2 regions of the Diaphorobacter limosus genome follow, and region 2 is predicted to be linked to the other one. Evidence: riboswitches for the same ligand, from Rfam matches in the RefSeq annotation. Region 2 holds a riboswitch; the other holds the start of a gene.
What was found. A riboswitch is a leader RNA that binds a small molecule or an ion and turns the genes downstream of it on or off. The one in region 2 is predicted to bind thiamine pyrophosphate.
Positions count from the first base shown of each region.

Region 1: another riboswitch for thiamine pyrophosphate. It lies ahead of P4826_RS05130 (NAD(P)/FAD-dependent oxidoreductase); the one in region 2 lies ahead of thiC (phosphomethylpyrimidine synthase ThiC).

Region 1 is NZ_CP136921.1:1,041,385-1,049,352, forward strand. Features, by position in the region: gene P4826_RS05110 (Bug family tripartite tricarboxylate transporter substrate binding protein) at 1-932, shown strand, start outside; gene P4826_RS05120 (IS1595 family transposase) at 1,202-2,164, opposite strand; gene thiD (bifunctional hydroxymethylpyrimidine kinase/phosphomethylpyrimidine kinase) at 2,271-3,110, opposite strand; TPP riboswitch at 3,189-3,292, shown strand; gene P4826_RS05130 (NAD(P)/FAD-dependent oxidoreductase) at 3,357-4,463, shown strand; gene thiS (sulfur carrier protein ThiS) at 4,460-4,657, shown strand; gene P4826_RS05140 (thiazole synthase) at 4,716-5,519, shown strand; gene P4826_RS05145 (thiamine phosphate synthase) at 5,522-6,445, shown strand; gene P4826_RS05150 (type IV pilus assembly protein FimV) at 6,453-7,968, opposite strand, start outside.
Region 2 is NZ_CP136921.1:1,929,672-1,937,639, forward strand. Features, by position in the region: gene P4826_RS09320 (monooxygenase) at 1-245, shown strand, start outside; gene thiC (phosphomethylpyrimidine synthase ThiC) at 409-2,283, opposite strand; TPP riboswitch at 2,362-2,471, opposite strand; gene P4826_RS09330 (hypothetical protein) at 2,498-2,671, opposite strand; gene lpxC (UDP-3-O-acyl-N-acetylglucosamine deacetylase) at 2,682-3,605, opposite strand; gene P4826_RS09340 (IclR family transcriptional regulator) at 3,690-4,487, opposite strand; gene P4826_RS09345 (cyclase family protein) at 4,606-5,688, shown strand; gene P4826_RS09350 (AMP-binding protein) at 5,700-7,415, shown strand; gene P4826_RS09355 (SDR family oxidoreductase) at 7,518-7,968, shown strand, end outside.

The DNA.
Region 1 (7,968 bases), 890 kb from region 2:
CACTCGCATCGCCGTACGCCATGGCACTGGCCTCAGCCTGGCCAACGCGAGCGGTCAACCTGGTCGTGGGGTACCCCCCGGGCGGCCTGACCGATGCCGGCGCGCGCTTCATCAGCAACGGAATGACGAAATCGCTGGGACAGCCGGTGATCGTTGACAACAAGCCCGGAGCATCCGGTAACGTGGCTGCCAATGAAGTCCTGCGCACGCCAGGTGGGCTCAAGCTGTTGGTTGCCAATCCAAGTCTAACCATCAATCCCCACACCTTTTCTGCCCCGTCGCCAGATCCCACTGCGTTCACACCGATCGGACTGATACTGGAGTCGCAGTACATACTTTGCGTCCATCCATCCGCGCCTACCAAGAACTTGGCGGAGTTCGTTGCTTGGGCAAAAGCAGAGAGCAACAAGGGATTCAGCTACGCGACGGCCGGCGCCGGCGGCAACACCCATCTGATGATGGAGTACTTCCGAGAGCGGATGGGTTTGCCCAAACTCAGCCCGGTGCCGTACAAGGGCAGTGCCCCTGCGATTCAAGACGTTGTGGGGGGGCAAGTGCCATGCTTGCTTGATGCAGCGTCGCTCCTGATCCCGTTTATTGCAACAGGGAAGCTGCGTCCCATCCTTGTGACAGGCAGCACACGCCATCCTGCACTGCCTGATGTGCCGACGGCGACCGAATTGGGCATCAAGGATTTCAACATGACGGCCTTTATCGGCCTGTGGGGCCCACCGAACCTTCCCGCTGACATCGTGCAGAAGGTCAATACCGCGATGAACTTTGCGTTGGCCGATCCGGCGATCAGAGACACGATCACCAAAAACGGGGATTCTGTGGGAGGAGGCACACCTGAACGGCTCGACACAATCACCAAAGCGAACTACAAGCTTTGGGGAGAAGTCGCGAAGCGAAACAACATTCGTTCGGAGTAGGCCGCGTAGGCGGCCAGAACTGTAACTTCAGCCCACCACAGCCGCTTGAAGGCCTGGATGCGTCCGTTCAAAGGGGTGGCGGCCAAATACTTGGATTCCTCCCTGGGCTGGTTCAGAACAATCCACCGTGCTCTCCACATCGTGACCAAGCCTGCTGCCCTGCGGGTTATGGACATTGGGAGCCAATCAATAGATATCGCTACTTGAGCCACTATTTTTATAGCTGCTTGCGCTTGCCAGACAATCGCTGCAGCCTTAAAAATACCTGATTAGGTACATACCCCACACACACGCAACGAGCGCAGAGGCTGGGGTTTTGTAACCGTGACGGCCCGCAGGAGCCTGGGAATCATGGCGGGCATGTCAAAGCGCCGATTGAAGCGGTACGCGAACTCGGCCAGGTAGCGAGCGGCGTACCTGGCATGGTCAAACGAGTGCAGCGTACCCGTCAGACTGGTCTTGAGATTGCCCAGCAAGGTGTTGACCCAGCGCAGCTGCGGTGTTCTGGCGCCTTGTCTGCCCCCGCCGGTGACGTGGCGTTCATGCGTAGCTGCCGCCTGCACCACTTGTGCAAAGGCCCATGTGACATCGCTGACCACATGGCAAACAGGGGCCAGATGGCCTTGGGCCCAGGGGGCCATGTCTGCGTTGGTGAAATCCACCACCGGTGTCAGGCGCATGCACAAAGGATGCCCGTCATCGCTGGTTTGTATGGCAGCAACAAAGGCTGTTTTGTTGGCCGCCTTGCGCCCGCCGTTGATGTGCCCCTCGCGTTCGCCGCCCAAGTAAGCGTCGTCGATTTCCACACGGCCTTGCAAAGGGCGCGATTCTTCGCGCAGCAGCATGGTCTGCATCAGCTTGTGCTTGAGCAGCCAGGCAGTTCGGTAGGACACGCCGATCTGGCGGCTCAGCGCCAGGGCACTGAGGGTGTTTTTGTTCTGCGTCAGCAGGTACATGGCCTGGAACCACTTGGTCAGTGGCACTTTGGTGTGCTCCATGACGGTGCCCGCAATGCTGGAGCTTTGGTAGCCGCAGACAAAGCATTCCCACAGCAGGCGCCCATGGCCGTTGCGTGTATGGAAAAACCGTTTGCAGCCGCCGTGCGCGCAGCGCCAGCCCCGCGGCCAGCGTGCTGCCACCACAGCAGCTTCGCATTGGGCCTCACTGCCGTAGCAGTCATGAAACTGCGCCCACGACAGACCATGCTGGAATTGGATGACGTTCTGGGACATCACACACCTCCTGCTGCCTCGCAATCGAGCAAAACGCTCTTGCTGGTTTGATGCCCAGAGCGAGCAGTGGTTCGTCTGAAATATGTGCCTAATCAGGTAAAAATACCTACAAAATGACCTGCTCCACCGGCGCATAGCCATGGTTCAGCGGCCCATGGCCCCGGCCCGTGTGCACCGCGGCGCCTGCGGCGATGGCGCCCAGGATGTAGCCGCGCGCCGCCTGCACGGCGGCCACCAGATCCAGGCCCAGCGCCAGCTGCGCCGCGATCGCCGACGACAGCGTGCAGCCCGTGCCGTGGCCGTTATGCGTCGCAATGCGCGCCGAAGCCAGGCGATGGTGCTCGCCCCCGGGCAGGGCCAGCAGGTCCACCACGCGCTCGCCCCGCAGGTGACCGCCCTTGAGCAGCACGGCGCGCGCGCCCAGGGCCAGCAGCTCATCCGCCGCCGCATCCAGCTCGTCCTCGCGCGTGATCTGGCGCCCCAGCAGCCAGCCGCCCTCGTCCAGGTTGGGTGTGACCAGCGCGGCCAGCGGAAACAGCTCGCGCACCAGCTGGCCCACGGTTTCCTCGGCAATCAGTCGGTCGCCGCTGGTGGCCACCATCACCGGGTCCAGCACCACATTGGGCAGCTGGTGGCGGCGTATGGCATCGGCCACCACCTGCACCACCTCGGGCGCGTGCAGCATGCCGATCTTCACGGCATCGACGCCTATGTCCTCGACCACGGCATCGATCTGCGCACGCAGGATGTCCGGGGGCACGCCGTGGATGGCGCGCACCCCCTGGGTGTTCTGCGCCGTGATGGCGGTGATGGCCGTCATGCCATAGCAGCCAAGCGCACTGAAGGTCTTGAGGTCGGCCTGAATGCCTGCGCCGCCACCGCTGTCGGAGCCAGCGATGGACAGCACGCGCGCATAACGCGGCGCCGGGGTGTTGGAGTGGTTCATGGCAAAAATTATGGCGGATGCAAGCTCTGTCCCAGGTCAATCCCATGGGCTTGCCTTCTGTGCTGTAATCCCGGCTCACGGACGAAACAGGGGTGTCCCGGCCCAACCAGGCTGGCGACTGAGAAACACCCTCCGCACCCGATCCAGGTCATGCTGGCGTGGGGAGTTTTCAACCACCAGGGCCACGCCGCCCTTGGCGCCTGTTTTGTCCCCCCACGGTTTTGATTGGATAGCGGACAAAACACCATGCAGCCACTGCTTTCTCCCTCTTCGTCGGTCACCATCCTGGGCGCGGGCCTGCTGGGCAGCCTGCTGGCCACCAGCCTGGCGCGCCAGGGCCACCGCGTGCAGGTTTTCGAGGCCGGCGGCCCCGACGGCGTGGGATCGGCCGCCTATGTGGCCGCGGCCATGGTGGCGCCTCTGGCCGAATCGGTGGTGGCCGAGGCCAGCATCGTGCGCATGGGCCAGCATGCACTCGCGCGCTGGCCGGAACTGATCGCGCCGCTGCCCGCGCCGGTGTACTGGCAGCAAAACGGCACGCTCATCGTCTGGCACCGCCAGGACGCGGGCGACGCGGCGCGCCTGCGCGGCCTGTTCGAGCATCGCCAGGCCGAGGTTGCCGGCCTGCCCGCCATGCAGCCCCTTGATGCCGCAGGTGTTGCCGCCGCCGACCCGGCCCTGGCCGGCCGCTTTTCCCAGGGCCTGCTGCTGCCGGGCGAGGGGCAGATCGACAACCGCCAGCTGTTTGCCGCGCTGGCCCAGGACATGCAGCAGCTGGGTGTGGCGGTGCATTACGACAGCCCACGCGAGCTGGGCGACTTCCGCCCCGGCGAGGCGGGCCAGAGCGACTGGCTTATCGACTGCCGTGGCCTGGGCGCACGCCAGCAATGGCAGGCGCTGCGCGGCGTACGCGGCGAGGTGGTGCGCATCCACGCGCCCGAGGTGACGCTGGCGCGGCCCACGCGCCTGGTCCACCCACGCTACTCGATCTATGTGGCGCCCAAGGAAAACCATGTGTTCGTCATCGGCGCCACCGAGATCGAGTCCGACGACCGCTCCGGCATGAGCGTGCGCTCGGCCCTGGAGCTGCTCTCGGCCGCCTACACCATCCACAGCGGCTTTGCCGAGGCGCGCATCCTGGAGCTGAGCACGCAGTGCCGCCCCACCCTGCCCGACAACCTGCCCGGGATCCGCATGCCGCGGCCGCGCGTCCTGCAGATCAACGGCATGTACCGCCACGGCTTCATGCAGGCGCCCGCGCTGCACGACGTGGCGCTGCAATGGCTGAACCAGGGACAATCGCCGCTGGCCGCCCAATTCGACCTGGCCCTGCAGGGGACCGCTGTTACATGAAGATTTTGCTGAACCAACAATCCACCGATCTGCCGGCGCAGGCCAGCGTACAGGACGCGCTCGCCCTGCTGGCACCGCGCCCGCCCTTTGCCGTGGCCGTGAACACGGTGTTCGTGCCCAAGGCGCAATACCCCAGCCACCTGTTGCAGGACGGTGACCGGGTAGAGGTGATTGCTCCCGTCACTGGTGGTTAAAACTGCCTCTAACGCCCATCAAACAAGCGCCAGCAGCTATCAATACAGGATTGAAAACATGACTACAGACCCCCTTGTCCTCTACGGCCAGAGCTTTGCCAGCCGCCTGCTGCTTGGCACGGCGCGCTACCCTTCGCCGGCCGTGCTGCAAGCGGCCGTGCAGCGCGCGCGGCCGGCCATGGTCACGGCATCGCTGCGCCGCCAGGGCATCAACGCCACCAACGCCGGCAACAGCTTCTGGGAGCTGCTCAAAAGCCTGGCCGTGCCGGTGTTGCCCAACACGGCTGGCTGCCACAGCGTGCAGGAGGCCGTGACCACGGCGCAGATGGCGCGCGAGGTCTTCGACACGCCCTGGATCAAGCTGGAGGTGATCGGCGACGACTACACCCTGCAGCCCGACACCCAGCAAACCGTGGAGGCTGCCGCCATCCTCATCAAGGACGGTTTTCAGGTACTGCCCTACTGCACCGAAGATCTGGTGCAATGCCAGCGCCTGATCGACGTGGGCTGCCAGGCCGTCATGCCCTGGGCCGCCCCGATCGGCACGGGCCGCGGCCCCATGAACCCCTACGCCCTGCAGCTGCTGCGCGAGCGCCTGAACGTGCCGCTGCTGGTGGACGCCGGCCTGGGCCTGCCCTCGCACGCCGCCCAGGTCATGGAATGGGGTTTTGACGGCGTGCTGCTGAACACGGCCGTGGCCCTGTCGCAAGACCCCGTGGCCATGGCCGGCGCCTTTGCCGACGCCGTGGCCGCCGGCCGCGCCGCGCGCCTGGCCGGTGCCATGGAGCAGCACAGCAGTGCCCAGCCCAGCACACCGGTGCTGGGCACGCCGTTCTGGCACCACGACAAGGCGCAGGCCTGAACATGAGCAACACCGTCCCCCTGCCGCCCGCCACCGAGATGCAGCAGGCCATCCTGCAGCACCACGGCGCGGCCTTCGCCGACTTTCCCGCACAACCCGCGCCCGCACCCGAGTCCGACGAGCCGGTCTACCGCGCCGCGCTGGCCGCCTGCAGCGCCCTGGGCTTCATCGCCCAGGATGCCAGCTGCCTGGCGCGCGCCTGGGCCGCACAGACGCGCCGCCTGGGGTTTTTCGATGCCGCACATTGGCCTGACGAACCTGCGGACTTTGGCCTGCAGCCACGCCCGCACGCCCAGCCCTTTGCCCCCTGCCCCCAGGCCCTTGGCCTGTACGCGGTGCTGCCCGATGCCGCCTGGGTCGGCCGCATGGCGCGCGCCGGCGTGCCCACGGTGCAGCTGCGCTACAAGAGCGACGACAGCGCGGCGATCGCCCGCGAGGTGCAGGCCGCCGTCCAGGCCGTGCAGGGCACCGATGCACTGCTGTTCATCAACGACCATTGGCGCGAGGCGATGGCCGCCGGCGCCTATGGCGCGCACCTGGGCCAGGAGGATCTGGACGCACTCACGCGCGAAGAATTGGATGAGCTGCGCGCCAGCGGCCTGCGCCTGGGCGTCAGCACCCACGGCTACGCCGAGATGCTGCGCGCCGACGCCGCCAGCCCCAGCTACATCGCCATGGGCGCGGTGTTCCCGACCACGCTGAAGAAAATGGCCACCGTGCCCCAGGGCGTGGCACGCCTGGCGGCCTATGCGCGCCTCATGCGCGGCTATCCGCAGGTGGCCATTGGCGGCATCGGTCTGGAACAGTTTGGCCAGGTGCGGGCCACGGCCGTAGGCTCCATCGCCGTGGTGCGGGCCCTGGTGAACGCCGAACAGCCCGAGGCTGCCGCCGGCCGGCTGATGCACGCTCTGCGGGCCGGGTTGTAACGCGCGGTCAGAAGCGCTTTTTGTCCATCTGATCCAGCTCGAAACGCAGTTCGAGCTTGTCGTCCTCCATGCCGAAACCCACGCCCTGCATTCGGGTGACGGCGGTAGTGGGGTGATCGTCGAATGCGATATCCGGCTGGCAGGTCTGCGACAAGTCCACGTCCAGCATGGGGCGTGGCGCCGGCTCGGGGGTCAGCACATCGTAGCCCGAAGGCATGAGCGACAGGTCTCCAGCGATCGAGTCCAGCGAACGCTCGGGCGGCAGGCTCACCTTGTTGGCCCTGGGCGTGGTGCGCGCACGCGGCGCCGGCGCGCCGCGCAGATGCGCGGGCGTGGTCTGCGCAATGGCCAGCAGCAGCAGCAGGTCATCGAAGGCGGTCAGGTCGAAACGCTCGTCGTCAGCCCCCTCGCCGCGGCGGAACAGCAGGCCGTCGAGCACGCCCATGACCTCGGGCGATGACCACAGTGCCTCGATTTCCGCCAGGGCCTCGGGGTAGTCCTCCAATGCCTGGCCCGCATGGTGAAACTGGCCAAAGCCCGGAACCCGCACGTTGAAGCGCTCCTGGAACTGCAGCCGCTGGCGATTGAAGCTCTCCGTGCGCCCCAGCATGTGGAACAGGCGCAGCGATTCCAGATAGGCCCAGGGCATGGCGTCGCCATGCTCCTCGATATGCGCGCGCAGCACGTCGATGGCCTGGTCGTGCTCGCCAATCGAGGTGAAAAACTCGGCCTGTTGCTGGATGTCGAATACCGCATCAGGCGGGAGAATCTGCTGCGCGCGCGCCGCCTTCGGCGTGGCGGGCGCCATGGCGGGCTGGATAGTGGGCTCGAACGCCGCAGGTGCAGTGGCCGCCGCCGACGGTCCCACCGGTATGGTGTCGGGGGCATCGACAGGCACATCGGGCTCATCTACCTCAGGCAGGGAGCTGGGTTGCCAGGTGTCGGCGGCATCGGGCTCCAGTGGCCAGTCGTCCTGGCCGCTCGGCCCTTCGGCCGCCACGGCGCCATGCTGCAGCGCCTCGCTGCGGGCCACCGAATGTTGCCAGGCCTGGGTTTCCTGGCGCCTGGCGCGCCGCAGCAGCCAGCCGATGCAACCCACGGCCAGTGCCAGCAGGCCACCCAGCCCATAGACCCAGGTGGCGGAAAAACTCTGTTCCTCCACCTGTGCCAAGCGTTGGCGCAGCTCGGCGGCGGCGGCCTTCTCGGCCTCGGCCTGCCTGACCTGGGCTGCGGCCTCGCCCTGCAGCTTGTCCAGAAGCGCCATGGACTCCCGCAGGTTCTCGGGCGAGGTATTCAGCGCCTTCCACAGGGCGGCAAATTCTGCACGCCTGGCCTCGTCGGGGGCCGAGACCAGCAACGGCTCTTCACGCGCCAGGCGCAAGGTCAGGGGTGTATCCAGCCACAGATCCAGCGGCTCGACGATCAGGCGTGCCGGGGCGGCCGGCACTGGCGCCAGCGCACGCGGCCTGGCGGGCCTGTCGGCGGTCTTGGCGCTGGATGGACGCGCCGGGCGCGCAGAGCCG
Region 2 (7,968 bases):
TCCGCAAGCTCGGCTCAATAGGCCTGATCAGCAAGGACTACGTGCGCAACGAGCATGGCGCCGGCGGCCTGTACGTATGGGAAAGCCGCGCCGCAGCCGAGGCCTGGTTTACCGAGGCCAAGCTGCAGGAGTACACCACCCTGTTCGGCGCGCGCCCCACGCTGACCTGGTACGAGGCCAACCTGACGGTGTACAACAAGGCCGGGCAGACGCGGGTCAACGGCCAGCCGGTGGCCGAGGGTTGACGAGCTCTCCCTCCCCCCTGAGGATGTGCGCAGCCTCGAGGCTGCTTCTCCCTCACCCCTACCCTCTCCCCCAAGGGGGAGAGGGAGTTGAGACCCGCGTCAAATCAGCGTTTTGCGCTACTGAAATATGTAGGCACCCATACCCAGAGGGGAAGTGTCGGTATCACACCGGCTGGATAGGAATGTAGAACTCCCCGCCCGCGCGGTTGAATTCCTCGGCCTTTTGCGCCATGCCCTGGGCCAGCGCGTCGCCCTCGGCCACGCCCTTGGCGGCGGCAAATTCGCGCACCTCTTGCGTGATCTTCATGGAGCAGAACTTGGGCCCGCACATGCTGCAGAAATGCGCCACCTTGGCGGCGTCCTTCGGTAATGTTTCGTCGTGGTATTCCTGCGCGGTTTCAGGGTCCAGACCCAGGTTGAACTGGTCTTGCCAGCGGAAGTCGAAGCGCGCCTGGCTAAGCGCATCGTCACGCGCGCGCGCCCCCGGGTGGCCCTTGGCAACGTCGGCGGCATGCGCGGCGATCTTGTAGGCGATGATGCCCTGCTTGACGTCGTCGCGGTCGGGCAGGCCCAGGTGCTCCTTGGGCGTCACGTAGCACAGCATGGCCGTGCCCATCCAGCCGATCATGGCGGCACCAATGGCACTGGCGATGTGGTCGTAGCCGGGGGCGATGTCGATGGTCAAGGGGCCGAGGGTGTAGAACGGCGCCTCGTGGCAGGTTTTCAGCTGCTCCGTCATGTTGGCCTGGATCATGTGCATGGGCACATGGCCGGGGCCTTCGATCATGGTCTGCACGTCGTGCTTCCAGGCGATTTGCGTCAGCTCGCCCAGGGTGTGCAGCTCGGCAAACTGCGCCTCGTCATTGGCGTCGCTGGCGCAGCCGGGGCGCAGGCCGTCGCCCAGGCTGAACGACACGTCGTACGCCTTCATGATGTCGCAGATGTCCTCGAAGTGCGTGTAGAGGAAGCTCTCGCGGTGGTGCGCCATGCACCACTTGGCCATGATGGAGCCGCCGCGCGAGACGATGCCGGTGCGCCGCTGCGCCGTCAGGTGGATATAGGCCAGGCGCACGCCCGCGTGGATGGTGAAGTAGTCCACGCCCTGCTCGGCCTGCTCGATCAGCGTGTCGCGGAAGATTTCCCAGCTCAGGTCTTCGGCAATGCCGCCCACCTTTTCCAGCGCCTGGTAGATGGGCACGGTGCCGATCGGCACGGGCGAGTTGCGCACGATCCAGTCGCGCGTGGTGTGGATGTTCTTGCCGGTCGAGAGATCCATCACGTTGTCTGCGCCCCAGCGAATGGCCCAGACCAGTTTTTCCACCTCTTCCTCGATGCTGGACGTGACGGCGGAATTGCCGATGTTGGCGTTGATCTTGACGAGGAAGTTGCGGCCAATGGCCATCGGCTCCACCTCGGGGTGGTTGATGTTGGCCGGGATGATGGCGCGGCCCCGCGCCACCTCGTCGCGCACGAATTCGGGGGTGATGATCTTCGGGATCAGCGCGCCCATGGGGTTGCCGGCCAGGCGCTTTTCGCGCGCGGCGTCTGCCATGTACTGCGCCATCCACTCGCGCTTGCCGTTTTCGCGCAGCGCCACGTATTCCATCTCGGGAGTGATGATGCCCTTCTTCGCGTAGTGCATCTGCGTGACGTTGGCGCCGGCCTTGGCGCGCAGGGGCTGGCGTTGCAGGGCCGCGGCCTCTTGGCGCAGCTGGGCCAGGCGGGCGGCGTCCTCGCTCTTGCTGCCATCGTCCAGCGCCACGGGTTTGCGGCCCTCATACCGCTCGGTGTCGCCGCGCTCGGCAATCCAGGCGCCGCGCACGCTTTGCAGGCCCTGCTTCACGTCGATGATGGCGGCGGGGTCGGTGTAGGGGCCGGAGGTGTCATAGACGCTGACGACCTCGCCGTTGGTGAGGGCAATGTCGCGCACCGGCACACGCAGATCCGCGCGGCTGCCGGTGATGAAGGACTTGGTGGAGGCGGGAAAGGACTCGCGCGTGCGGGCGAGCAAGGTGGCGAAGCTGTCAGGGGCGTTCATGGCGGGCATTCCTCAAAGGCTGGGGGATGGAATGCTCCGCAATCGGCGGGACGAAGGCGCGCTCTACGGCGCACTCCCCCATCCCACTGCAGCTCTTCTTACGCTGGTACTAACCAGATCAAGTTCGCGGTTTTGGCGGGTTGGCCCACCATCTCAGCACGCCCAAACGTGCACCCCGGAGCAAGGCGCAGTATACGGCCTGGCGCGCCGCGCACTATATGCGTTCCAGTATCAACACCAGGAAGAACATGGCCGCCGCGATGGCGATCCACTTGATGATCACCAGCCCGAAGCGCTTGTAGCGCTGCTGGCCCGTGGCGGCGAAATAAGCGAATGCGACGCCAGCCGCGAGCAGCAGCAGCATCACGGCCCAGCGCATGATCAGCATGGCCGGCGACTCACCAGGCGCGCGCCGGCTGGGCAAAGCCCGCGGGTGCCTGGCGCTCGCTGTCAAAGCTGACGATCTCCCAGGCGTCTTCCTGCGCCAGCAGCGCGCGCAGCAGCTGATTGTTCATGCCGTGGCCGCTGCGAAACGCGCTGTAGGCCGCCAGCAGCGGCTTACCCACCAGGTACAGGTCGCCCATTGCGTCCAGGATCTTGTGCCGGGCGAACTCGGCGTCGTAGCGCAGGCCGTCGGCGTTCAGCACCTTGTAGTCGTCCATGACGATGGCGTTGTCCAGCCCACCGCCCAGCGCCAGGCCACTGGAGCGCAGCATCTCCACGTCCTTGGTGAAGCCGAAGGTGCGCGCGCGCGCGATGTCGCGGGCGTAGTTGCCGCTACCCAGATCAAACTCCACGCACTGCCCGGTGGAATCGACCGCCGGATGGGCAAAGTCGATCTCGAAGCGCAGCTTGAAGCCGTGGTAGGGCTCCAGGCGAGCCCATTTCAGCTGGTCGCCCTGGCCCTCGCGCACCTCCACCGCGCGCTTGACGCGGATGAAGCGCTTGGGCGCGTTCTGCAGCTCCACGCCGGCGCTTTGCAGCAGGAACACGAACGAGGCCGAGGAGCCATCGAGGATGGGCACCTCCTCGGCCGTGATGTCGATGTACAGGTTGTCCAGCCCCAGGCCGGCGCAGGCCGACATCAAATGCTCCACGGTATGCACCTTGGCCCCGCCCGCGCCGATGGTGGAAGCCATGCGCGTATCCACCACCGCCTGGGCGTTGATGGCAATGTCCACCGGCTCGGGCAGATCGACGCGGCGGAACACGATGCCCGTGTCTGCTTGAGCCGGGCGCAACGTCAGCTCGACCCGCTGGCCGCTGTGCAGACCCACGCCGACGGCACGGGTCAGGGTCTTGATGGTGCGTTGCTGGAGCATAACCTTGCGATTTTAGTCGGCGCTCCTCAGTCTTGCTGCCGCCTTGGGGCTTTCCCCTCGATGCTTGACTTGAGTGCTTGAATTTCAGTACTTGAATAAAACCACCTGCGGACTCACCAGCTCTTCTTCCAGCAGCTTGAGCACGGCCGCTTTGTGCTGGGCCGTCATCTTGGAGGCATGGCTCGCCACGCTGATGGCTGCAACATGGTTGGCTTGCACACAGATGGCGACACCAACGCCGATCGCACCTGTCGTAAGCAGGTTCACGGTCTCGGAGCGGCGCAGTCTCCGCGTATGCACCACCATCTGCCGCAAGCGCTCCTCTGAGATTCCTGCCGCCTCGTAGTCAAGACTGCGGCGTTGGTATATCTGCTCGAGTTCTTTGTCGCGCAGGGTGGCGGCAAGCGCCAGGCTGGCCGTGCCCTGCCCCAACAGGCGGATCTGGCCCGTCATCAGACTATGTGCGTGCAATGGGTGGTCGCCTACTTCCACATGCAGGCAATGCGCAAAATCGCCGATGCGGACGATGAGAAATACCGAATCTCCAGTGCGACTGGCTATACGTTTCATCGCCGGGCGGCACGCCTCGAAGATGGGTGGTTTTGTCATGGCCGCCATGCCGGTGAACATGGCCTCCACACCTAGCCGATAGCGGCCGCTGTGTTCATCCCTCGCGGCAAACCCTGACTCGGTCAACACCATCAGCAGCCGCCTTGCTGTCGTTCTATTGAGACCGGACAGCTGCGCCAATTCATTGATGGCCAAGCCTTGGACGTGGTGGCAGGCAATCAAGCGCAAGACAGCAACCAGGCGCGCGGGGCTTTGCGCTCCGGGAAAACCTGAGTTCATATCGTGAACAAGCTGCCCGTCTACCTTTGTCATCCCAGCGCTCCCGGCCCATAGTGCATTGTCCCGGCCCATAGTGCATTGGTCAGCCCCGTTGTCCCCGGGGCGTCAATACAGCTTCAGAAAACATGGCACCCGTCAGCAGGAGTATGAGATGAGCACTTACCGGCCCGTACACACCCCCCACATACCACCCGTCGTTGACGATGGGAAAGCGCCCCGCTGGACACGGCGCCCCCCGCAGTCGAACTGGGGAGACTTTGGCCCGGAAGATCAATATGGCCGCCTGAACTACCTGGACGCGGAAAAGGTGAAGCAAGCCGCGCAAGAAATCCAGACCGGGCAGCGTTTCTGTCTGAGCCTACCGTTGAACCTGCCCGGCGGCAATGCCCTCAATCCACGCCGCCACCCCCCCGTCATCAAGCCCTCCATGCGCCCGCTGGGCCCCGGAATGAATTTTGCGTTGTCACAAGAAAACCCAAACTACACCGACGTGGTAAGTGACGACTACGCACAAATTTACCTGCAGTACTCGACCCAATGGGATGCTCTGTCGCATGTCGGCAGCCATTTCGATATCAATAGCGACGGCATCGACGAACTGGTCTATTACAACGGCTTTCAGGCGGGCATCGACATTCTGGCGCCCAAGGACTTGCCCGGCATGGATGGCCAGTCACGTGCCAAGGCGCTGGGCGTGGAGCGCCTGGCCGAGCAGGCCATCCAGGGCCGCGGGGTATTGGTCAATCTGCGCAAGCATTTTGGTGATGGTCACACCCTGGTCACCGGCAAGATGCTCAAGCAGGTACTGGAGCGTGACGGCATTGAGATCAGTAAGGGTGACATCGTGGCGCTGTACACCGGCTTTTCCGAGCTGCTCATAGCCTGCAACGGGCAGCCCCGCGCCGACATGGCCGAGACTGTCTGCGCGGTACTCGACGGCCGCGACCCGGAGCTGCAGCAATGGATCATCGACAGCCACATCGCTTGCCTGGTGGCAGACAACTATGGCATCGAAGCCGTTCCCGGCCGCCCCATGGACGGTTCCTGCGCCTTCCTGCCTCTGCATGAACTGTGCCTGTTCAAGCTGGGCATGCCGTTTGGGGAGTTGTGGTACCTACACGAGCTGGCGCGATGGCTTGAAAATAAAGGGCGCTACCGTTTCATGCTTACCGCTCCCGCCTTGCGCTTGCCCGGCGCGGTGGGATCTCCAGTGACGCCGGTCGCCACGGTATGAGGATGGCATCCATGACCAAGAGCGCAGCAACAACCCCCATGGCTACGCGCCCCGCCACCCTGAGCGGCATGCTGGCCTCGGCCCCCGGCGATGCGATTGCACTGACCTTTGAAGGTCAAACGCTTACCTACGACGAGTTGCGCGATCAGGTGGCGCACATGGCCAGTGGCCTGCGCCAACAAGGGTTGCAAGCCGGCGACGTGTTGGGTATCTGGCTGCCCAACACACCACGTTGGCTGATCCTGCACCTGGCCTGCGCCTCACTGGGCGTGGCCAGCCTCAGCCTGAATCTCAAACTCGGAGTGAAGGAGCTTGTCAGCTTCATAGACCGCTCCCAATGCAAAGCCTTGGCGTTTGACCGCGACATCGTGAACGCGCACGCACCAGTCAATGATGCACAAGCTGCGCACAACGCTGCCTTTTTGGCTGGTAACAGCCTGGCGCAGGTGTGGCAACAACATGCTGGCTCGTTACGCTGGTTGGTTGATGCGACGGTGAACACGGCGGCTGTTAATGCTCCTGGTTGGCCGGCATTGGCCGAGCAGATTCCCAGTGTCACGCACTGCACGCCCATGTGGGCCGCTTGGACATCCTTGGAGACAACACCCGTTGCTACGGTAGCGGACGATTCGGCAACTCTTGCACAAAGGCCCTGCATCATCCTGTCATCGTCCGGGACAACCAGCATGCCCAAGCTGATTGTTCACAGCCAGTCCAATGTCGCCCTGCATGCGCAGGATGCAGCGCCTGCCTTCGGGGCCGATGCCAGTTGCAGCACCTTGCTGGCGTTGCCCATATGCGGCGCCTTTGGCTACACCGCGGCGATGATGACGCTGGCAGCCGGTGCCACGCTGGTGCTGCATGAAGTCTTCCAGCCCGCGCAGGCAGCGGTCACCCTGCAGCAACTCGCCATCACACACATGTTCGGTACCAACGACATGGTGGACAAAATGATCGCCCCTCTGACCGCAGGCTGGCAGCCCAAAGCTCTGCGATTTTTCGGCCATGCCAACTTCGTGCCTGGTCTCGATGAGCTGCCCGCACAAGCCCAGCGCCTGGGCATACCCATGGTGGGTTGCTTTGGTATGAGCGAAATCCTGGCGCTGTTCGCCCACCAGGATCCGGCCGCCCCCCTGGAACGCCGTGCCCAGGCTGGCGGTATTCCCGTCACAGCCACAGCCCAGGTGCGCGCCCGCCTGGTTGAGACAGGTGAGCTGGCTGCCCCTATGGAGCCGGGGGAGCTGGAATTTCGCGGACCCTACATGATGCAGGGCTACCTGGGCAACGCCGAGGCCACAGCCAAGGCATTCACTGACGACGGTTTTCTGCGCTCTGGCGATCTGGGTTATGTCAATGGCGATGGCGGATTCACCCATGTCTCGCGCCTGGGCGATGTGCTGCGCATCGGGGGTTTTTTGGTTGACCCTGCGGAGATTGAAGAGGCCGTGCTCAGCGCCAGTGGTGCCAATGCCTGCCAAGTGGTTGCAGTAAATGCGGCAGGCAGTTCACGGCCGGTAGCGTTTGTCGTTCTTGATACGGGCAGTGCCATTGACGAAGACGCCATCAAGACCCAACTGCAGCAACAGATAGCGCGCTACAAGGTGCCGATTCGCATCCTCACCGTAGAGAGCTTTCCCTACACCATGGGACCCAACGGCATGAAGGTGAAACGCAATGAGTTGCGGGATCTCGCACAGACACTGCTTGCACAGGAGGCTTCAAAGTGAAGCCGAGTTGGATCCTTTGCCAACACCCTGTGTCATGCCCGGCAGCTCTGTGCCTTCAGTGTGCAGACCTATTGGCGCCCCGGATTAGCTGAAAGGCATGGCATGACGACCACCAACGCCAACCAGCGCATTCTCATCACGGGCGCCAGCCGTGGCATTGGCCGAGCCGCCATGCGCTATCTTGCCCATGCGGGCTACCAGGTCGTAGGCTTGGCACGCCACGCACCTAGTGATGCCCAGTCAGGCGAGTGCTTTGTGCAGTGCGATCTGGCGGATCTGGAGTCCGCACGTCGGATAGTCGAAAGCCTGGCCCGGGAGGGAGCTTTCTATGGGCTGGTCAACAACGCTGCCATTGCCCACACCACGAGCATCGCCGACACACGCATAGCCGACATGAACCAGGCCATGACCTTGAACGTGAATGCAGCACTGGTCTGCCTGCAGGCCTTGATGCCCGGCATGCAGCAGGCGGGCATCGGCCGGGTGGTGAATATCTCTTCACGTGCCGCGTTGGGCAAACCAAATCGCACGGCATATAGCGCAACCAAGGCAG